DNA from 2 places in the Paenarthrobacter sp. NyZ202 genome. Region 2 is predicted to be linked to the other one. Evidence: predicted binding sites of a transcription regulator. Region 2 holds the regulator's gene; the other holds the start of a gene.

Region 1 (11,127 bases), 240 kb from region 2:
CAGGGCACAATGACGTCGGCGTCGATAGTGCGTCCGTCGACCGCTTCAACCGTGACGCGCGTGCCGAGGGATTTCAAGGCGGCGATGCCGAACCCGGTGTGGAGTTCGATGGTTCCGCGCTCCACCAGGCGGCGGAGCCGGGACCCGAGTTGGCCGCGGGCGGGCAGCCCGTCGGCGTCACCACCACCGTAAACCTTCTCAGCCGACGCGCCACGGACGGCCCACAGGATAGTGGTGTCCGGTGCGTCCTTGGCGAGGTCTGCGAGGTTGATCAGGGTGTTCGCTGCTGAGTGGCCGGCTCCGACGACGAGGACACGGCGACCGGTGAACGTGGCACGGTCCCGTCCTGCAACGTCAGGCAGGGGCAAGGAGATCCGCCCGGTGGCTTCTTCTTCGCCAATTGCGGGCAGTCCGGAGGTGCCGAGGGGGTTGCGGGTGGACCAGGTGCCCGAGGCGTCGATCACGGCAGCGGCCACGTGGTCGCGGATCACGCCGCCGTCGTGTTCAACGCGGACGACGAACGGGGTGGTGTCCCGCTCACGTACGTGGGTTTTGTCCAGGCCCTGGCGGGTCACAGCGACAACTTTCGCGCTGGTTTGGAGGCGGGTGGCGATTGCTGTGGTGGCGGCCAAGGGGGTGAGGTAGTTGTCGATGAGTTCGCCGCCATAAGGCAGGGCTGTGGGACGGGGTTGCTCCCAACCCGTCGCCTGGAGCAGGCGGACGGCAGCGTCGTCGAGGTTGAAGCGCCACGGGGAGAACAGCCGGATGTGCCGCCATTGTTCGATGGCCGCACCGGCGGTCGGGCCTGCTTCGAAGATGACCGGTTCCAGCCCGCGTTCCAGGAGGTGGGCGGCTGTGGCAAGGCCGATGGGCCCTGCCCCGATCACGGCGACGGGAAGGTTCTTCGTTGAATCCATGCTGTCCTCTGCTGTTCTCTCCTGCGACGTTACCGGGTGTATGACTACGTTGTGGCCGGGATCAACGACGCGATCAGGCCCTCAATACGGGTCTTGATCTCATCGCGGATGGGGCGGACGGCGTCGACGCCCTGCCCGGCAGGGTCCTCAAGAACCCAATCCTCGTAACGCTTGCCGGGGAAGTACGGGCATTCATCGCCGCAGCCCATGGTGATGACGACATCGGAGTCCTGGACAGCCTCGGTGGTGAGGACCTTGGGGATCTCGGCGGACATGTCGATGCCCAACTCGGCCATGGCCTCCACGGCGGCAGGGTTGACCTTGTCCGCGGGCCGGGATCCGGCGGAGCGGACCTCGATTTCCCCCTTGCCGAGGGTGGTCAGGAACGCTGCTGCCATCTGTGACCGGCCGGCGTTGTGGACGCAGACGAACAGAACGGAAGGCTTCTTGCTGGTTTCGGTGCTCATGGTGGTTTCTCCTGGAATCGGTTTGGAGCTTGGGTTTGGTTGGGCTGACACCGGATAGACATTGATGATCGTCGATGTAACGAGTATCGGTCGATGTATTGATGATTGTCAATATTCACCCGGGAAAGGGTTTGCGGGCTGGTGCGGCGCTGTGGTCAGGCGGCGTGGAGGCGGGGTGCGAGGTCGTTGATGCGGCGGTTGATGTCTTCGAAGGCGGAGTCGAAGGCGTCGGTCGTATTGGCGCGGATGGGGTCGGGGACGGACCAGTGGATTCCGCCCAGGCCGGGGAGTTCTTCGTGGGCGTTGTCGCAGACGGTGATGATGAAGTCCGCGTCCTCGGCGACGTCGCCGAGCTGCCGCGGAGTGGGGGTGCCGAGGTTGATGCCATGGCGGTGCGCGACGTCGATCGCGCCCTGGGCGACGCGGTCGGCGGGGTGCGTTCCAGCTGAGATGGAGGGGATGTCGCTGGCGCGCTGCCAGAGCGCGGTCGCGAGCTGGGAGCGGGCACTGTTGCGCGTGCAGACAAACAACACACGCCTCGCGCCGTGTTCACGCCCGGGCGCCAAACCGTCCAGCGCTGCAGCGGCGAGGCGGACGTAGCTGCGCCGCTTATCGGCTTCCGAGCGGTGGCGGGTGACCAGGCCGGCACCTTCCAGGGTCCGGAGGTGGTGGGAGAGCAGGTTGGAAGGAATGCCGAGTTCGGCCTGCAGTTCCGTGGGCGAATAATCACCCAGGGTGAGCAGGTCGATGATCCGCAGGCGTGCGGGGTCTGCGAGGGCGGCATGGATCGCGACCCGCGCTTCAAACTGGTTCATTCGCTCAGTATCCATTGGTTCAATTTTGACTGAGATAAATTTGTGGGTCAAGCTGGATGCCATGACACCTCCCCAACCGCCGTTGTGGCGTCGCGCCGTCGCCGAGTTCCTCGGCACCGCCCTGCTTGTTTCCGTCGTCGTCGGGTCCGGGATCGCCGCGGCGCAGTTGTCTCCGGACAACGTGGGCCTGCAGTTGCTGCAGAACAGCACCGCCACGGTGCTGGGTCTGACCGTTCTGATCCTGGTGTTCGGGCCGGTCAGCGGCTCGCACTTCAATCCGGTCGTTTCCCTGGCCGACTGGTTCCTCGGCCGTAAGGCGGGCACCGGCCTGTCGCTTCCCGACCTGGGTGTTTATGTGGTGGTGCAGACCGCCGGGGCCATCGGGGGCAGCGTGCTCGCGAACGCGATGTTCGAAGTTGGCACGACCATCTCCACGAAGGACCGGCTCAGTGGCGGTCACTTGCTGGGCGAAGTCGTGGCCACCGCCGGGCTGCTTTTGCTGATCTTCGCCTTGGCCGCCACCAGGCGCGGCCATTTCGCGGCCCCGGCGGTGGGCGCCTACATCGGCGCGGCCTATTGGTTTACTTCCTCGACGGCGTTCGCCAATCCCGCCGTGACGGTCGGTCGGATCTTCAGTGACACGTTTGCCGGTATCGCTCCAGGCTCCGTGCCCGGCTTCATCGTCGCGCAACTGGCTGGCGCGGCCATCGGCGTCGGCGTCCTGGCTGTCCTTTTCCCTGCTGCGCCACAGGGCGCGGACGATGTCGTCATCCCGCACCCGCTGGAGAAGCCGGGCTCCTGACCGCGGGTGATGACGTGGCTCCAGGCCAGGAGGGGGGCGCCGACTATATTGATAGCAGTCAATGTTCGGGCATAATGGATGGATGACCACGCTGCCTGTCCTCCAACCGGCCACCTCCGATCCCTGCTGCGGCCCTGCAGGGGAGACGGTGCTGGGCGAGGGGGCGGCCAGGCAGAAGGCGGCGGTTTTCAAGGCCCTGGCGGATCCCAACCGGCTCCGCCTGCTGTCCATTATCAAGAATTCCTCCGCCGGCGAGACATGCGTGTGTGACCTGATCGAACCGTTGGACCTTGGCCAGCCCACTGTGTCGCACCACTTGAAGATCCTGGTTGATGCCGGCTTGTTGCATCGGGAAAAACGCGGCACATGGGCGTACTTCTCCCTGGTCCCCGGTGCGTTGGATGATGTCGCCGGGATCCTGGCCCGGCTGTGAACGGCCGCCGGGACCAGTTCGCGGGCCGGTAGTCTGGAACGGGAAAAAACAGCCGCGCAGCGGGGAAAGGGACCGTCATGGCAGCACAGTCGGGATGGACGAAGTACCTCCTGGGCGGCGGGCTCCTGACGGCCGTGCTGGCGTTGATCGCCGGAATACTGGGCATGCACATCCTCGTCGGCGGAGCCCACTCCACCCATCAAGCCGCGACCGTTGGCACGGCGGCCAGCACCGCCGTCGTGAACCATGCCACCGCGGCAGGGCACGCAGCAGCCGGGCATACCGGCCACGCCACCTCCGCTGATACCGGGGCCGGCACGGCCGCCCCGGCACAGTGCATGTGCCAGGGAAACTGCTCAACAGGGCACGCCATGGGCAGCTCCTGCATCCCGTCCCCCAAAACAGCCAGTCTCGCAGCTCCGTTACCCGAACGCGCATCGTTCCTTTCCCCGGCGCACCGTGCCGTGTCCAGCCATGCGGGATCGATGTGGTCGTACCAGCCCGGTAGTCCTTCACCGGGTGATTTGTCGATCAGCAGAACATAGACACCCCGGGCCGGCCCATGCCCGGTGCAATTTTCTTTTGTCTGCTGCCGTTGGCAGTCACTCCTTTCTGCCCTGGACGGGTTTATCCCTCGGGCAGAGCTCCGCTGATACCTGTCATGGGGGCCGTGCCGCCGTGACCGTTTGTGAAGGATCTTTTGATGAACACAAAGAAGTTCTTGTCCCTCTCTGCCGTTGCCGTCGCCGCAGCCATAACGCTGGCTGGATGTTCCACCAATACCCCGGGATCGTCCGGAACCTCCATGCCGGGCATGGACCATGGCAGCATGGGCTCATCCATGATGCCCTCGTCCTCCGCCACGGCGGCGGGTGACCATAACGCCGCTGATGCGATGTTCGCCCGGATGATGATCCCGCACCATGCCCAGGCGGTGGAGATGAGCGGGATGATCCTTGCCAAGCAGGGAATCCCTGCCGACGTCAGCGCCTTGGCGACCCGGATCAAGGACGCCCAAGGACCTGAAATCGAGAGAATGACCGGCTGGTTGAAGAGCTGGAACGAGCCCACCATGATGACCGGCGACCACGGCATGGACGGCATGATGAGTGAAGAAGACCTGTCCAGGCTCAAAGCGGCCCAGGGCGTGGAGGCCGCGAAGCTGTTCCTGAGCCAGATGGTCGCCCACCATGAGGGGGCCGTGACGATGGCCAAGGCCGAAACCGCCGATGGCAAGAACGCCGAGGCGGTGCAACTGGCCAGGGACATCGTGGCCGCCCAGGAAGCTGAAATCAAGGAAATGCAGCAGCTGCTGGCCAACCTCTAGGCCGTACCCGGCTGCCGTCCGACCATGGCCGGCAGCCGGGTGCTCCCTTTTTGTCGGTGCCCCGATCTACAGTGGAAGTATTCGAATATTTGTTCGAGTTGAGCCGTGTCGCGCTTCACCGCGCGAACGTTCATCTGGTAGAGCCGGGAGGGAAAGTGTCCAAGCCAACCATCATGCACCGGATGCAGGAGATCGCCCATGTGGATATCAACTGCTTTTATGCCTCTGCCGAACGCGCGTTCAACCCGGCGCTGGAAGGCAAACCCGTCATTGTGCTCTCCAATAACGACGGATGCGCCGTCACCCGATCCCCGGAAGCCAAGAAGCTGGGGATCGGGCTCGGGGACCCGTGGTTCAAGCTGGCACCCAGGGCCAGGGAGTGGGGACTCGTTGCACTGTCCAGCAATTACGAGCTGTATGGGGACATCAGCTCGCGGGTGATGGAGTTGCTGGGCCGGTACTCGGCATGGCAGGAGATCTATTCCATTGACGAGGCCTTCCTCGGGGTCAAGGGTGGCCCAAACCAACTCCTGGAACTCGGCCGGACCATCAAGGACGCCTGCCGCAGGCACGTGGGAGTCCCTGTGTGCGTGGGGATTGCTCCCACCAAGACGCTCGCCAAGCTCGCCAACAAGTGGGCCAAGCACAACCCGGCGTTCGACGGTGTGTGCCGTTGGGAATCGGTACCCGCAGAGCAGCGGGAAGCCCTGATGGCGCGGCTGTCCGTGATTGAAATCTGGGGTGTGGCTACCCGGCTGACCAAGCGGTTGAATGCGATGGGCATCTTCTCGATCCTGGATTTGGTCAGGGCGGATCCGGTTGCCCTCAGGGACAAATTCTCGATCGTCATGATGCGGACCGTCCTGGAACTGCAGGGCACCCCGTGCATCCCCATGGAGGAGGAACGGATAGGACGCGACCAACTGATTTTCTCTCGCTCGTTTTCAACGCCCATCACCAGTGCGGCGGAGTTGCGGCAGGTGCTGAGCGTTTATGGCCAAATGGCCAGTGCCCGGCTTGCCAAACACGATCTGCAAGCCAAACTCCTCACCGCTTTTGCTGCCACATCCGTGTACAACCCCCGGGACACATCGTTCCCCAGCGTCAATGTGCGGCTGCCCATGCCCACCGCGGACCCGGTACTCCTGACCAAGGCCGCGCACGCCTTGCTGCCCAGGATCCAGGACGGCGTCCGCTACGCGAAGGCGGGCATCATGGTCACGGACCTCCGTCCCAGCGGCAACCAAAAGCCGCTGGAGGTCTTCGAGAACCGCCACGAGGAACGTGGAATCGGAACGCTGCTGGAAACTGTCAGCAAGCGCTACGGGCGCGGCTCCATTGGCCTGGGCCATGCCGGCATCAGGGGCGGGCCGGACTGGTCCATGAAACGGGGCATGCTGAGCCCCCGCTACACCACCAACTGGGATGAGCTTCCCCTGGTGAAGGCGGCGTAGCGGGGTGCACCACCAGTTAGATGCGGAGCCGGTACCCGCGCTTCACCACGGTTTCCACCAGCTTCCCGTCCGGCAGCGAGGACCGCAGCCGGCTGACCGTCATGTCCAAAGCGTGGACGGAACCGCGAAGATCAAGAAGGTCGGACAACGCCTCACGGGAGAGCACAGCGCCGCCGGCCCCCAGCAAAGCCCGCAGGAGAAGCAGGGGAGCAGGAGCCAGGTCCACCACATCGCCGTTGATCCGCAGGCACCGTCCGCGCAGCTCGATGGTGGCCGAGGGCGTTTCCACGCGGCGCACATGGTTCAGGGACAAGTGCTCGGTGACCAGCCGGATCAAGGCTCCCATGCGGAACCGGTCCGGGATCAGGGGCGTCAGGCCCGCATCAACCAGCGGCTGCGCGGTCACAGGCCCGACGGCGGCTACGGTCACCGGTCCTTTCAGGGCCTCGATGACCTGCCTGTACAGGCCCATCTCATGGGCGGTGCTCCACAGGGCATCCACAGCCGGTGCGCTGGTGAAGGTCAGCACATCCAGGTTTCCGCTGACCACGGCCTCGATCAAGCGCGGGAGTTTGTCTTCCCCGTCCGGTTTGACCCAGCGGTACGGCGTCACGGTCAGGACGTTGGCTCCGGACATGCGCAGTCGTTCCAGCTGCCGGACGTCGGTGTAGCCGTGCAGCTGCACCGCAACAGTCTTGCCGCGGACGCCTTCAGCAAGCAGCATATCCACCAGGGTAGCCGTGGTTTCGTCGCTGCTGATTCCGACGTCGGCAAGCCCGGCCGCGCGCACGGCACCGCGGGCTTTGGGTCCCCGGACAAACATACGGCAGGCGGAAAGTGCCTCCAGCAGTTGTTCGCCGATGCCGAACGAGTCGGCGGCTTCACACCAGCGGCGCATGCCGTAGGCGGTGGTGGCGATGCAGATGTCCGGCCTGGCCTCAATGATGGTCCGGGTGTCCTCGATCAACACCAGGTCCTCCTGGACTGGAGCGATCTTCAGGGCAGGGGCATGCAGCACGCTCGCACCGCGGCGTTCGAGGGCCTCGATAAGGTCCCGGGAACGGCGGTGCGAGGTGACGCCGATGCGGAAACCGTCCAAGGGAGATTCGGCTGATTCGGCAGCATCAGGTGAAGCTACGGCATCCTGTGCTTCAGGGGCACGGGTAACAGTCATGGTTTTACCTTCAGGCTTCAAGGAGGGAAGCGGCGAGTCGGCTCAGTTCGGCAGAGGCTTGGGCATGATTGCGGTTGGCTTCAGCCACCCTGACCACCTCGCCAATGACCAGCACGGCCGGGTTGCTGCAGCCGGTTGCAGCCGTCTCGATGGTACCCAGGTCCGCGATTGTGGTGCGCTGGCCGGGGCGGTATCCGCGCTCCACCACAGCCATGGGCATATCGGCATTCATACCGGCCCGGCGGAGCCCGGCGGCCAGTTGGGGGAGGGTTCCGATGCCCATCAGGACCACGATGGTCCCGCCAAGGCCTGCCAAGTGGAGGTGCTCCTTGTCAGTGAGTGGTGCGTGGCCGGAGACCACGGTGAACATGTGGCTGACCTCGCGGTGCGTCACGGGGATCCCGGCCGCCGCCGGAACGGAGATCGCACTGGTAACGCCGGAGACCACCCGCACGGGGACGCCGGCGGCAACGCAGGCTGCCACTTCCTCGCCGCCGCGCCCGAAGACGTAGGGATCGCCGCCCTTGAGTCGCACCACGTTCTTGCCCAGAAGCGCGGCCTCGACCATCAGCTTTTCGATGTCACGCTGAGTCACCTTGTGGTGGCCCGGCTGCTTGCCGACGTCTACCAGCTCTGCGGAGGTGAGGTCGGCCAGTTCCTGATAGGGCGCCAGCCGGTCATAGAACACCACGTCGGCATCCCGCAGGGCATCCAGCGCCCCCACCGTCAGGAGGTCCAGTGCGCCGGGGCCTCCGCCCACCAGGGTCACGTGCCCTTCTTCGCCGGCTGCCGGTTCAAAGGCCACGGGAATGCCGGCTTCCTTGCAGCCTTCCACCAGCGGCAGCCAGCCGGCATCGCCGTCGTCCACCACGGCAACCAGGAACGGACGGCGGGCGAGCAGACCGTCACAGGCGGCGGCGGAGGGCACACTGATCCTGTGCACCACGGCGCCGGCGTTCCGGTAGCGGCGGACGGCCTGGCGGGCCATGGTGTCGGAACCGGCAACAAGGACGTCCCGGTCGGTCAGGTCGATGGTGAGCTGCATTGGTTACCCCTAATTTTCTGCGCCGGCGGTGCTGCGGACGGGGATGCTGGAAGCGATCAGCACGCTGCCCTTTTCCTCGTTGGTGGCGGGTCGGATCTGGCCACGCTCGGGAACGAACGCGATGGAGTCGTCCTTCTGGTTGGGAGCGTTGACGAACGAACGGAAACGGCGGAGGCGTTCCGGGTCCTTCAGGGTCTCGGCCCACTCGTCCTCGTAGGTGTCGATGTGCTTGGCCATGGCGGTTTCAAGTTCCTCGGCAATACCCAGGGAATCGTTCACCACCACGTCCTCAACGTGCTTCAGCCCGCCGTCGAGTTCTTCCTGCCACCGGGCGGTGCGCTGCAGGCGGTCTGCCGTGCGGATGTAGTACATGAGGTAACGGTCGATGTACTTGATGAGGGTTTCGTCATCCAGGTCCTTGGCAAGCAACTGGGCGTGGGCCGGAGTGGCGCCGCCATTACCACCCACATAGAGGTTCCAGCCGTCGGCCGTGGCGATGACTCCCACGTCCTTGCCGCGGGCCTCTGCGCATTCCCGGGCGCAACCGGAAACACCCATCTTCAGCTTGTGCGGGCTGCGCAGGCCGCGGTAGCGCAGTTCGAGGGCGATGGCCATCTGCACGGAATCCTGGACACCGAAGCGGCACCACGTGGAACCGACACAGGACTTCACGGTGCGCAGGCTCTTGCCATAGGCCTGGCCCGACTCGAAGCCCGCGTCCACCAGTTCCTTCCAGATCTCGGGCAATTGCTCAAGGCGTGCCCCGAACATGTCAATGCGCTGCCCACCGGTGATCTTTGTGTAGAGGCCGTACTTTTCGGCCACGGCGGCAATGACACCGAGGCCCTTGGGCGTGATCTCACCGCCGGCAATCCGGGGGACAACCGAGTAGGTGCCGTCCTTTTGCATGTTCGCCAAAGCCCGGTCGTTGGTGTCCTGCAGGGTGCCACGGCCGGCATCAAGGACGTAGGCGGAGTGCTGGCTGGCGAGGATGGAGGCGATGGTCGGCTTGCAGATGTCGCAGCCGGCGCCGGTACCGTACTTGGCCATGATGTCTTCGAAAGACGTGAGCTCCAGGACCCGGATGGCGTCGAAGAGTTCCTGGCGGGAGAGGCTGATGTGCTCACAAAGAGCCTTGGAAACCTCGATCCCGGACTTCTTGAGTTCGCCTTCAAGGAGCTTCTTGAGCATGGGAACACACGATCCACACTGGGTGCCGGCCCGGGTACAGCCCTTGAGGCCACCGAGTTCCTGCACCGGAGCGTTTCCTTCGCAGGTGCCGCAGCCGTTGATGGCGTCGCGGATCGAACCGGCCGCCACGTTGTTGCACGAGCAGAGGATCGCGTCGTCCGGAAGTTCGGTTTCCGGAGCCTCGCCACCACCGGCAGCGCTCAGGAAGGCACCCGGTTCAGCCGGAAGTTCACGGCCCAGCAACGGGCGGAGGCTCATGTAAGGGGAAGCGTCGCCCACGAAGATGCCACCCAGAAGCGTCTTGGCATCATCGGTGGTGACAATCTTCTGGTAGACACCGCGGGCAGGGTCGGCGTAGACGATTTCCAGGGAATGTTCCGTGCGGGCGAAAGCGTCGCCGAAGCTGGCAACGTCCACACCCGAGAGCTTCAGTTTGGTGGCGGTATCGAAACCAGGGAACGTTGCCTGGCCGCCGTGCAGCCGGTCAGCCACGATCTCTGCCATCGTGTTGGCCGGGGCCACGAGGCCCAGGCACATGCCCCCGAAGTTCGCTACCTCGCCGATCGCCCAGATGCTCTCCACTTCGGTGGCGCAGAAGTCATTGATGACTACACCGCCGCGCTGGCCGAGGCTGAAGAGCTGCTCTTCGCCTTCGGCGGCACGGAAAAGCTCGTCGCGCGGCTTCACACCGATGGCCACGATCACCAGGTCAGCGGGGATGGTGCGGCCGTCCGCCATCAGCACGCCGGTGACCTGGCCGTCGTCGTCCGTTACGACTTCGGAAGGGAAGACGCCGCCGTGGACCTCGAAGCCCTTTGCCTCGATCAGGCGCCCCAGCGCCTGGCCTGCGCCCTCGTCCAGCTGGGTGTTCATGAGCCACGGTGAGCCGTTGATCACCACAGGGTTGGCGCCGAGCTGTTCGGTTCCGGCGGCGGACTCCAGGCCCAGCAGGCCGCCGCCGATGGTGACGGCGTTGACCTTGCGGCCGAGCTTTGCACCGAGTTCCGCAATGGCCTTATTAATGGCCCACACGTCTTCAAGCGTGCGGTAAACATGCGTGTGCTCCGCACCGGGAATGGGGAGCCGGGCTGCGTCCGAGCCGGAAGCGACCACCAGTTGGTCGTACTCATACTTGTTGCCGGAAGCGGTGAGGACACTCTTGGCTACGGTGTCGATCTTGACGGCGCGCTCGCCGGTCTTGAGCGTCACTGCCTCGTGGTCCCACATGGACGCCGCACCCAGGGTGAGGTCCACGCCGGTCTCGGTGAGGGCCTTGCTCAAGGCCACACGGTCGTAGGGAAGGTGGGCTTCCTCCGTGAGCACTGTTACCTGCCAACCTTCAAGCCCACGGTTGACCATGGCATCGGTGAAACGGTGGGCTGCAGGGCCGCCTCCGACAACCACGATGCGGCGCAGGTTTTCTGTACTTGAAGTGTGTCCGGTCACTGGTGGGCCTTTCGCAAAGGTCGCAGACGGATCTCCGCAACTTGTGGAACCAGCCT
Region 2 (11,127 bases):
CCGGATGAAGTGTGCACGTGGCGGGTCGCTCCGGCCAGTTCCACCGTGAGCGGCTTCCGGATAAAGGGACCGGCCGGTTGGGCGCTGAAATAGTGTGCAGACTCCATAATTTGCCAGCGTAGTTGCCCGTGGGGCCGCTTGGGAAACTGCAAGCACAGAAGGCCAATTTGACACCGGATGATAGTGTTGGATGCATGTTCTTGATCTTTGAGTAACCGGCCGTCCCACCGGCACCGCCCGCGACGCACGCCGTGGCTGATCTGGCTTCAACCGCATCTGCGTTGAACAGCATCAGCCACCGGCGATTCCGCCAGGCAGGATCCATCCGGCTCATCCGCCCACCGCTTTCCATCAAGGACACGGTGCCGCGGTCTCAGTAAAAGATCACCTCTTTCGCACTTTGCCATCGCCCGAATACCGCTACGTTCAGGAAACGGTCGCCGCGTCGGCAGGCTGCCATGAGTTGGCATTTTCCCGGCGCCGGGATGGTCCTCCGCAGCGGACTCCCGCTTGATGAAAAGCACCCGCTTGTTACAGCACGCACGGGGAAACCCGGCTGCCTGTTCAGATCACAGGAGGCCCTTTTGGCCCAATCCCGTCAGCCCAGCGCGAATACTGCCCCACGCGCACGCAATCAGCATTATTCTGGAATAGCCGAACAGTCTAAGGAGACCATGACCACCCAGAACCATTCCGGATCCGATTCCGACGCCCAGGACATGAGTCCTGAACAGATCCAGGCCGTCATCGACCGGATTCTTTCCAAGGATGTCCCCGCGCAGGCATCCGGGGACAACCAGGACAAAGGCGTGTTCGGCAAGGCCCAGGCCATCTCCACCCTTGATGAAGAGCACAGCGTCTACGACGGAGAGCAGGAAGACCTGGCCGAACGTCGCGCACTGCGCCGTGTTGCCGGCCTTTCCACGGAACTCGAAGACGTCACCGAAGTCGAATACCGCCAACTCCGCCTGGAACGGGTGGTCCTCGCCGGTCTCTGGACCGAAGGAACGCTGGCCGATGCGGAGAACTCGCTCCGTGAGCTCGCGGCCCTGGCGGAGACGGCCGGGTCCGAGGTCCTGGACGGGCTTGTCCAGCGGCGCATGAAGCCGGATCCCGGTACGTTCCTTGGTTCCGGCAAGGCGCAGGAGCTCAAGGACATTGTTGCCGCCACCGGCGCTGACACCGTGGTGGTGGACACTGAGTTGTCCCCGTCCCAGCGCCGTGGCCTTGAAGACATCGTCAAAGTCAAGGTCGTGGACCGAACCACCCTGATCCTTGATATCTTCGCCCAGCATGCCAAGAGCCGCGAGGGCAAGGCCCAAGTGGAACTGGCACAGCTGGAATACCTGCTTCCGCGGCTTCGCGGCTGGGGTGAGTCGATGTCTAGGCAGGCCGGTGGCCAGGTGGGCGGCGCCGGCGCCGGCATGGGTTCACGTGGTCCGGGTGAAACCAAGATCGAACTCGACCGCCGCCGCATCCGTACGCGGATGGCCAAGTTGCGTCGGGAGATCGCCGCGATGAAGCCGGCGCGCGAGACCAAGCGGGCCAACCGCCGTCGTCATGCCATTCCGTCCGTTGCGATTGCCGGCTACACCAATGCCGGTAAGTCGTCCCTGCTGAACCGGCTGACTGACGCGGGAGTCCTGGTGGAGAACGCCCTGTTCGCTACCCTTGACCCCACGGTCCGCAGGGCGCAGACGCCCGACGGGATCGGCTACACGCTGGCCGATACTGTGGGCTTCGTCCGGTCGCTGCCTACCCAGTTGGTGGAGGCATTCCGCTCCACGCTGGAGGAAGTTGCCGATGCTGACCTGATCCTCCATGTGGTGGACGCTTCCCATCCGGACCCGGAAGGGCAGATCGCTGCTGTCCGGGCGGTGTTCACGGAAGTCGACGCCCGCAAGGTGCCGGAGATCATCGTCCTGAACAAGGTGGATGTCGCCGATCCCTTCGTCGTGGAGCGTCTGAAGCAGAAAGAGCCCCGTCATGCCGTGGTGTCCACCCGCACAGGGCAGGGCATCGCGGAACTGCTGGAAACGATCAGCCAGGCCATCCCGCGGCCCGGTGTCCGGCTGGACGTGCTCATTCCCTACAACCGCGGCGAGCTGATCAGCAAGCTCCACTCTTCGGACGCGGAAATCCTGAGCCTTGAGCACCAGGAAGACGGCACGCGCGTGGTGGCCATGGTCCGTGAAGGGCTGGCCGCTGAACTGGAGTCATTCGTCACCAATGGTTGAAAAGGTGGCGGCGGACGTCGTCGAGTCGCCGGGGGAGAAGTTCACCCTCGGGTTGCTGGAAAAGGCTGTTGCCGGGATGGGCGGCCAAAGCCGTACCGGGCAGCATGAAATGGCCAAGCACGTGACCCGTGCCATCGAGTCCGGGGAACATCTGTTGGTGCAGGCGGGGACGGGTACGGGTAAGTCACTGGCGTACCTGATTCCGTTGATCGCGCATTCCATGGACAGCAACAAACCCACGCTCGTGTCCACCGCCACCCTGGCCCTGCAGACACAGATTGTTGGCCGGGATCTTCCCCGGCTCCTGGAGACCATTGGCCCTGCCCTGGACCGTCCCGTGAACGTGGCGCTGGTCAAGGGCAGGGCCAACTACGTCTGCCTCCAGAAACTCGAGGGTGGTTTTCCCAGCGAGGAACCGTCCGAAGGCCAGCTCTTTTCGCTGGGCGAGGACACCAGTGTCCCGCACTTCGCGGCGTCTGTGGGTGGGCCGTCGTCGCAGTTGGGCAAGGAAGTGGTGCGCCTGAGGGAGTGGGCGGAGACCACGTCCACCGGTGACAGGGACGAATTGATGCCGGGCGTCACGGACCGGGCCTGGAGGCAGGTGTCCGTCACGTCCATGGAGTGCCTGGGAGCGCAGAAATGCCCCCTGGCAGAAGAATGCTTCAGCGAACAGGCCAGGGCCAGGGCTGCAGAAGCCGACGTCGTGGTAACCAACCATGCGATGCTTGCTGTCAGCGCTTTTGAAGGGCTTGCTGTCCTTCCCGAGTACGACGTCGTGGTGGTGGATGAAGCCCATGAGCTCCAGGACCGCGTGACCGGTGCTGTGTCGGGCCAATTGTCGGTGGCCATGGTGCACGCCGCAGCATCCAGTGCCCGGAAGCACACGGCGATTACCGTGGATGCCCTCAACGCCGCGGCCGATAGGCTGGACCTGGCAATTGCAGGAGTTCCCAACGGCTTGCTGCCGAACGGCCTGAACGATGAACAACTGGACTGCATCGACCAGTTGCGTGATGCTGCGCGTGCCGCGCTCTCGGACTCCAAGCCGGATTCGTCGGGCCAGAACGCGGTCGACGGCGGCAGGCAGCTCGCGCGGTCACGGCTTCTTCTCATCCTGGAACTGTCAGAGCGGCTGCTCGCTGCGAAGGAAAACCGCGAAGTCGTCTGGTTCTCCAGGAACAGTACATTCGATCCGCAGCAGGGTTACTCCCAGCCGGATGAAACCGCCCCCGCCCTGATAAACATCGCTCCCCTCAGCGTGGCAGGAAGGCTCAGGGAAGGGCTTTTCGCAGGCCACACCGTGGTGCTCACCTCCGCCACCTTGGCCATCGGATCCGCATTTGAGCCGGCGGCCGGGGGACTGGGACTTGTGGGCGACGGGGCGCCAAGCTGGACAGGCCTGGATGTTGGATCGCCTTTCGACTATCCAAAGCAGGGTGTGCTCTACGTTGCGCAGCACCTGCCCAAGCCCGGGCGCGGAACCTCCCCGGAAGCGCTCGATGAGCTGGAAGACCTGATCCGGGCATCCGGCGGCGGAGCACTGTGCCTGTTCTCTTCACGGCGGGCGGCAGAGGAAGCAGCTGACGCCATGCGCCTGCGACTCGATGACACCATTCTCTGCCAGGGTGAATCCACCATGGCCGCGCTGGTGAAGCAGTTCGCCGACGAACCGGATACCTGCCTTTTTGGGACCATGTCCCTGTGGCAAGGGGTAGACGTGCCCGGCGGCTCGTGCCGGCTCGTGGTCATTGACCGGATACCTTTCCCCCGTCCGGACGATCCTCTGATGACGGCAAGGTCGCGGGCTGTGGCACAGTCCGGCGGCAATGGCTTCATGGCCGTCTCGGCCACGCATGCCGCGGTTCGTTTGGCGCAGGGCGCCGGTCGGCTGATCCGTTCCACAGGGGACAAGGGGGTTGTCGCGGTCCTGGACCCGCGGCTTTCCACGGAACGCTATGGGGCGTTCCTGCGTGCTGCCCTCCCGCCGTTCTGGGCGACGACGGACAGCAAGGTGGTCCAGGGTGTTCTGCGCAGGCTTAGTGCCTCCACGGGCTGACGCTCCCGGAGCGGGAACAGCCTTGAAGCCGCCGCGGGCGCAGCGCCGAAGCTAGAGCGAGCGGAGAACTGAAACGACCTTGCCCATGATGGTGGCCTGGTCTCCAAGGATGGGTTCGTACTGGGTGTTTTGCGGCAGCAGCCATGTGTGGCCGTCGCGTTGCCTGAAGGTCTTCACGGTAGCTTCGTCGTCCAGCAGCGCCGCCACGATGTCTCCGTTGACGGCGTCGTTCTGGCGCCGCACCACCACCCAGTCACCGTCGCAGATCGCGGCATCGATCATGGAGTCGCCGGCGACCTTGAGCATGAACAGCTCGCCGTGGCCTACCAGCTGCCGGGGAAGTGCGAGGACGTCCTCTACGGTCTGGTCAGCGAGGATCGGACCGCCGGCAGCAATCCGGCCCACCAACGGAACCATGGCGGTGTCGCTCGCGCTGGCGAGTTCCGTGACGGCCAGCCCGCCGGTGGTGCGGAGGGTTGCGGGTGCTTCCACGCCCGGGATCGCGGCGCCACTGTCAAGCGTCAGGGGCATCAGGACTTCCATTGCCCTTGGACGCTTGGGGTCCCGGCGAAGGTACCCGAGTTTCTCCAGCTGGGACAGTTGGTGCGTGACGCTGGACAGGCTTGCCAGGCCGACAGTGTCGCCGATCTCACGCATGCTGGGCGGGTACCCGTTGTCATTGACTGACCGCTGGATGGTTTCCAGGATCTTCTTCTGACGGACGGTCAGGCTTTTGGGACTTTTCTGGGGCTGTTGGCTCCGCAGGGGTGCCCCGCCGCCGTTGGCCTTGGATGCCATGTACGCCATTGCCCTTCCGCTCCGCCCGGCCTCCACAAGGAGGTGCCCGGGGATGGGGGTCCGAAAAATGTCAGACCCTCCTGTTCCACTGGAACAGTGCTTGTTCCTTCAGTCAAACGTAGGTCAGGCGCATGCGTTTATCAAACATTTGTTCTAGCGAGTCTCGACATCGTTCGTTGATAAGTGCTAAAAATGTCATAGCAAGGTTCGAATATGTGTTCTATAAATCCTTGGCTCGCATGGAATGTCCGGACGCTGCGTTCGAACATTGGTTCGGGCCGGGGGGACACAAGAATTGGCAGCCTGTCCGGTATCCGGCCCAGGCAATCGCTTAGAAGGGCTCAGCTCATGTCCGCAGTCACCGCGTTCAGTGATTTCCGCAGTACCCCCGTTCCGGCCCGTATCCGGCTGACCCGGCGCGGCAGGATTGTCTTCTTCGGAATCCCGGCCATGCTGTTGGCAGCAGCCCTCCTGAGCCTGGCCGGTTTCATTACCTCTCCGGCCAAGGCATCGGATTCCCCATCCCAGCTCCAGCCGCCCGTGGCTGTCTCCGTGACAGTCCAGCCCGGCCAATCGCTCTGGGGTATTGCCGGGGCCGCCGCCCCGGACCGCGATCCGCGGGATGTCATCGCCGAGATCATCCAGCTCAACGACCTCCCGGGCGGACGCATCCAGCCGGGCCAGCAGCTCTTCGTTCCCGCCGGCTGAGGTGCTTCCAGCTGTCACAGTTACCGGCGGGTCGCCGCGGCCCCTTAAACTGTGGTGGTGAGTGACCAGCTTGAGCGACTTGACCGCCTTCCCCTCCGGACCAACCTGCGTGGACTGAGCCCCTACGGCGCACCGCAGCTTGACGTCCCCGTCCTGCTCAACGTCAACGAGAACACCCATGGCGTCCCGGCCGACGTGCAGGCAGCCATCACCGAGGCCGTCGCCGCGGCTGCGACCAGCCTCAACCGATACCCGGACCGTGAGTTCACCGAGCTTCGGGTAGCCTTGGCGGAGTACCTCGGGCACGGCCTGTCTGCTGACAACATCTGGGCGGCCAACGGATCCAATGAGGTCCTTCAGCAGATCCTGCAGGCTTTCGGCGGCCCGGGACGCAAAGCACTGAGCTTCCCGCCCACCTATTCCATGTACCCCCTCCTGGCCAGCGGCACGGACACCGAGTACATCAGCGGTATCCGGGGAGAGAACTATGGGCTGGATGCCGCTTCTGCGGCCCGCCAGGTGCTCGAGACCGAAGCCAACATCGTGTTCCTGTGTTCCCCGAACAATCCCACGGGCACCGGCCTTGGCCTGGATGTCGTGGAGGCGGTTTACGAGGCCGGTGAGGCCAGCCAGGCAATCGTGATCGTGGACGAGGCCTATCACGAGTTCGCCCACGACAACACGCCCAGCGCACTGACGCTGCTGCCGGGCCGGGAGCGCCTCATTGTCTCCAGGACCATGAGCAAGGCTTTCGCCCTTGCCGGTGCCCGCATCGGCTACATGGCAGCCGCTCCCGAGGTAACGGATGCCATTCGACTGGTACGCCTGCCGTACCACCTGTCGGCTGTCACCCAGGCCACGGCCCTGGCCGCTCTGCACCACCGGGAAGCCCTCATGGCTGATGTGGAGGACATCAAAGTCCAGCGCGACCGGATTGTCACGGAACTCCTTCGCCTGGGCTTGAAGCCGGCCGCGTCGGACTCCAACTATGTCTTCTTCGGCGGCCTGGAAAACCCGCATGCCATCTGGCAGGGCTTGCTGGATGCCGGTGTGCTCATTCGTGATGTCGGCATCCCGGGGCACCTGCGCGTCACGGCGGGAACCGAGAAGGAAACCACAGCCTTCCTGGAAGCGCTGGAAGCACTGCTGGCCTGAGCCGGCCCGCCGGCCAACTAAACTTGTTACCAGAACCCACCCGAAACTTGTTGTAGAAGGACATCCCAATGAGCGAAATCGGCGCTACGCCGTCCGCTGCCCGCACTGCACGCATGGAGCGCACCACCAGTGAGTCCTCCGTCCTGGTCGAAATCAACCTGGATGGTTCGGGTGTCTCGGACATCAGCACCTCGGTTCCCTTCTATGACCACATGCTCACGGCTCTGTGCAAGCATTCGCTGATCGACATGACCGTCAAGGCAACAGGGGACACCCATATCGACGCGCACCACACGGTGGAGGACGTCGCGATCACGTTCGGTGAAGTGCTTCGCACTGCGCTGGGCAACAAGGCCGGCATTCGCAGGTTCGGTGAGGCGACTGTGCCCTTGGACGAGGCCTTGGCCCACGCAGTGGTGGATGTGTCCGGCCGTCCCTACCTGGTTCACGGAGGTGAGCCCGCAGGCCAGGAGTACCACTTGATCGGTGGACACTTCACGGGTTCCCTGACCCGGCACGTTTTTGAAGCCATTACCCTGCACGCCGGCATCTGCCTGCACATGAACGTCCTTGCCGGCCGGGACCCGCACCACATCGTGGAGGCACAGTTCAAGGCCTTCGCCAGGGCGCTCCGGGCGGCTGTCGAGTCCGATCCGCGCGTCGAAGGCATTCCATCCACCAAGGGGGCATTGTGAGCGGCCAGATCCTGAAGGACGGGGCGGTAACGGACGCTTCCGCCGCCGTGAGGCCGGCGTCGCCGGAAGGCAAGCCGACCGTGACGGTGCTGGACTACGGTTCCGGCAATGTCAGGTCAGCCGTACGCGCCCTGGAACGGGCAGGCGCCGAGGTCATCCTCAGCGCCAAGCCTGAAGATGTGTTGAACGCGGACGGACTCCTGGTTCCCGGCGTGGGCGCCTTTGAGACGGTCATGCGGGAACTCAAGGCAGTAGACGGGATCCGGATGATCGGCCGCAGGGTGGCTGGTGGACGTCCTGTCCTGGCGATCTGCGTGGGCCTGCAGGTGCTCTTCGAAGCCGGTGTGGAACACGGCACCGAATCGGAAGGCATGGCAGAGTGGCCTGGCAAGGTCGAGTTGTTGCCCGCGCCCGTGGTGCCGCACATGGGGTGGAACACCGTGGATGTCCCGGAAGGCTCCAAGCTCTTTGCCGGCGTGGAGAATGAACGCTTCTACTTCGTCCACTCCTACGGCGTCCAGGACTGGAACTTCGACGTCGTCCAGCCGCGGATGACTCCGCCCCAGGTGACGTGGTCCGAGCACGGTGCACGTTTTATCGCTGCGGTGGAAAACGGCCCGCTCTGCGCAACTCAGTTCCACCCGGAAAAATCCGGCGATGCCGGGGCGCGCCTGCTGCGGAACTGGGTCGACAGTCTGCGCAGGCCCGGCTCCGATGCCGCCACGGTTCCCGCGGGCGGCGCTGCCTGACATGTGGTCCATTGTTTTGATGGGTCTTGCAGGCCTTTTGGTGGGCGGCGGAATTTCCTTCCACCAGCAGAAGAAGCCGTTGTGGGTATCCCTCTCCTTCTATGTGCTGGCGGCCATGTCGCTGCTGGCTGCCTATCTCCTCACCCTGCCAGGCAAGTAACCGGCCCGGCGTCCCAACGACTCCTAGGACACACATGACCACGTCGCAGCAAAACGTCTTGGAACTCCTGCCCGCCGTCGATATCGTCGATGGCCAGGCAGTCCGGCTCCTCCAGGGCGAGGCCGGATCGGAAACCAGCTACGGCACGCCGCTTGACGCAGCGCTTAACTGGCAGAACGCCGGTGCCGAGTGGGTCCATATGGTGGATCTCGATGCTGCGTTCGGCCGTGGAAACAACGCCGGGCTGATCAGCGAGGTCGTGTCCCGGCTCAACGTCAAGGTGGAGTTGTCCGGCGGCCTGCGTGATGACGAGTCGTTGGAACGCGCCCTGGAGCTGGGCGTTGAGCGCGTCAACCTCGGTACCGCGGCACTGGAGAACCCGGAGTGGACCCGGCGCGCCATTGAGCGCTTTGGTGACAAGATCGCCGTCGGGCTGGATGTCCGGGGAACCACCCTTGCGGGCCGCGGCTGGACCAAGGAGGGCGGCGACCTCTGGGAGGTGCTGGCGCGCCTGGAGGACGCCGGATGTGCACGCTATGTGGTGACGGATGTGACCAAGGACGGTACGCTGCAGGGCCCCAACGTGGACCTGTTGCGCCGGATGGTGGAACGGACCGGCAAGCCCGTGGTGGCGTCCGGTGGAATTTCCAGCCTGGAGGACCTGCGGGTCCTCCGTGAACTGGTGCCCCTGGGTGTCGAGGGCGCGATTGTGGGCAAAGCCCTTTACGCCGGTGCGTTCACGCTGCCGGAAGCCCTGGATGTAGCCGGCCGACGCTGATGCCGCACGAACAGCACCAAGGCCAGGGCCGGCGGGAGCTGCCTGGACACATCGCCGCTGCCTTGGCAGGCGCCGGGGGAGCCACGGACTCTGCAGGCCAGCCGTGGGCCGGTCGCAGCCTGCAGGGCGAGGACGCCAGGATCCACAATTTCGAGGACGACGACGGCACAGCCGATCCGGCTTACCTCGCCGCAGTTGGCGCCCTGCTGGACGGTACCGGCGGTGAAGCGGGGGTAGTTGCTTCGCTGGCCACCGCCAGGGTCTTTGTTCCGGTGGTAGCCCAGCTTGCCCAGGAAGCCGAAGGCGTCGACGGGCTGCATGCAGACAAGCAGGCTGATATGGCATTGGTCACACTGAAGGCGCCCGATGGCCGCACGGCGATGCCGGTGTTTACCTCCGCTGCCGCCCTGGAGGCCTGGCATGCTGAGGCGCGTCCCGTGGCTGTTTATGCAGCCCGCGCCGCACTGTCAGCGGTTTCGGAGGGGGCCCAGCTTCTGGTGCTGGATCCGGGCTCGGACTTCACGTTTGTTGTAAGGCGCCCGGCGATGTGGGCCCTTGCCAAGCAGCGGGACTGGACGCCGTCATACCTTGATGATCAACTGGAGTCTGCTCTCGCTTCGGCAGCCACGGCCTTCCCGGCGGTGCGACGGGTGGAAACGCGTCCGGGCGCCGGCGTGGCTGCACGGACCGCGGATGGACAGGTGGTGTCCGGTGGTGGTGCGGGTCCGGAACTCCAGGTGGTGCTCTACCTCGAAGACGGGCTGGACGCCGGTGCCGTCCAGCAGCTCGTGTCCGGCCTCAACGAGGCCTGGGCAAACATGGAGGCCTTCGCTGAGGGCGTGGACTCCATCGAAGTAAAACTGCAGCGTGCGGCGCAGGAGCCCGGGCTGCACTAACGGCAGCACCCGTTCATCCCGGGGCTGCCCCGGGGGAACAAGAGGAAAGAAGCTGTGAACTTCGCTCTCTACAAAGAGATGCTGGCCATCCGTCCGGTGAGGCGTTTGCTGCTCGTGGGCATGGTGGCGCGGATTCCGCACTCGGCGGCCGGTGTCCTGCTGACGCTGCATATCGTCATGACGCTGGGAGAAGGCTACGCCGCCGCCGGCGCCGCCGCCGCGGTCATGACCATCGGCATTGCCGTTGGTGCCCCGTGGCGTGGCCGGCGGGTCGATACGGTGGGCCTCAGGAAGGCGTTGATACCTTCCGTCGTGTCGGAGACGGTCATCTGGTCCATCGTTCCGCATGTGTCATATTCCTGGCTGCTGCCCCTGGTCTTTGTGGGCGGGCTGTTCACCTTGCCCATTTTCAGCGTCGTCCGGCAGTCGCTTGGCGTCATGGTGGATGGCGAGCAGCGCCGGTCCGCGTACGCACTCGATTCCATCGCCACCGAACTCGTCTTCATGATTGGCCCGGCGATTGGCGCGGTGGTGGCCACCAGCGGCTTTTCGGCGCTCGGCCTGACCGCTGTGGGAATCTCCGTGTCGGTGGCCGGCTTGTTCCTGATGTGGTTCAACCCGCCGACCAGGAGCGAGGACGCCTGCACGCCGGAGGAGTCCGCGCAACGTGCCGCGGACGACCTCGCCGCAGCTGAAGCCGCGATGGTGGCCTCGGCGCCTGGCCACGTGCAGGAGGCGGCGTCGGAGATGGCTCCCGCGGCCTCGCGGACGGCGGCCCTGCGCCACAGGGTCGCACGGAACTTCACGTGGTTCACGGTCTCCGTAGCTGCGCTGTTCGCCGTGGCTGCCGGTGCGGGCATGGTGCTGAGCGGCTCGGATGTGAGCATTGTGGGGC

What was found. Region 2 encodes LexA, which represses DNA repair genes until DNA is damaged. Its sites were predicted from a motif close to TCGAACANNTGTTCGA; they were not measured.
Region 1: the regulator LexA is predicted to act here: its motif matches at 4,843-4,858, upstream of ACPFL9_RS06910 (Y-family DNA polymerase).

Annotation. Positions count from the first base shown of each region.
Region 1 covers NZ_CP187556.1:1,459,657-1,470,783, forward strand. Annotated here, with positions in the region: gene ACPFL9_RS06875 (FAD-dependent oxidoreductase) at 1-917, opposite strand, end outside; gene ACPFL9_RS06880 (arsenate reductase ArsC) at 962-1,384, opposite strand; gene ACPFL9_RS06885 (metalloregulator ArsR/SmtB family transcription factor) at 1,540-2,214, opposite strand; gene ACPFL9_RS06890 (aquaporin) at 2,261-3,001, shown strand; gene ACPFL9_RS06895 (ArsR/SmtB family transcription factor) at 3,084-3,434, shown strand; gene ACPFL9_RS06900 (hypothetical protein) at 3,512-3,979, shown strand; gene ACPFL9_RS06905 (DUF305 domain-containing protein) at 4,138-4,761, shown strand; gene ACPFL9_RS06910 (Y-family DNA polymerase) at 4,935-6,215, shown strand; gene ACPFL9_RS06915 (uroporphyrinogen-III synthase) at 6,232-7,389, opposite strand; gene cobA (uroporphyrinogen-III C-methyltransferase) at 7,400-8,434, opposite strand; gene nirB (nitrite reductase large subunit NirB) at 8,444-11,071, opposite strand.
Region 2 covers NZ_CP187556.1:1,698,431-1,709,557, forward strand. Annotated here, with positions in the region: gene ACPFL9_RS07890 (class I SAM-dependent methyltransferase) at 1-107, opposite strand, end outside; gene hflX (GTPase HflX) at 675-2,237, shown strand; gene ACPFL9_RS07900 (ATP-dependent DNA helicase) at 2,230-4,293, shown strand; gene lexA (transcriptional repressor LexA) at 4,345-5,091, opposite strand; gene ACPFL9_RS07910 (LysM peptidoglycan-binding domain-containing protein) at 5,440-5,799, shown strand; gene ACPFL9_RS07915 (histidinol-phosphate transaminase) at 5,857-6,954, shown strand; gene hisB (imidazoleglycerol-phosphate dehydratase HisB) at 7,023-7,649, shown strand; gene hisH (imidazole glycerol phosphate synthase subunit HisH) at 7,646-8,398, shown strand; gene ACPFL9_RS07930 (hypothetical protein) at 8,418-8,558, shown strand; gene priA (bifunctional 1-(5-phosphoribosyl)-5-((5-phosphoribosylamino)methylideneamino)imidazole-4-carboxamide isomerase/phosphoribosylanthranilate isomerase PriA) at 8,593-9,336, shown strand; gene ACPFL9_RS07940 (SseB family protein) at 9,336-10,232, shown strand; gene ACPFL9_RS07945 (MFS transporter) at 10,287-11,127, shown strand, end outside.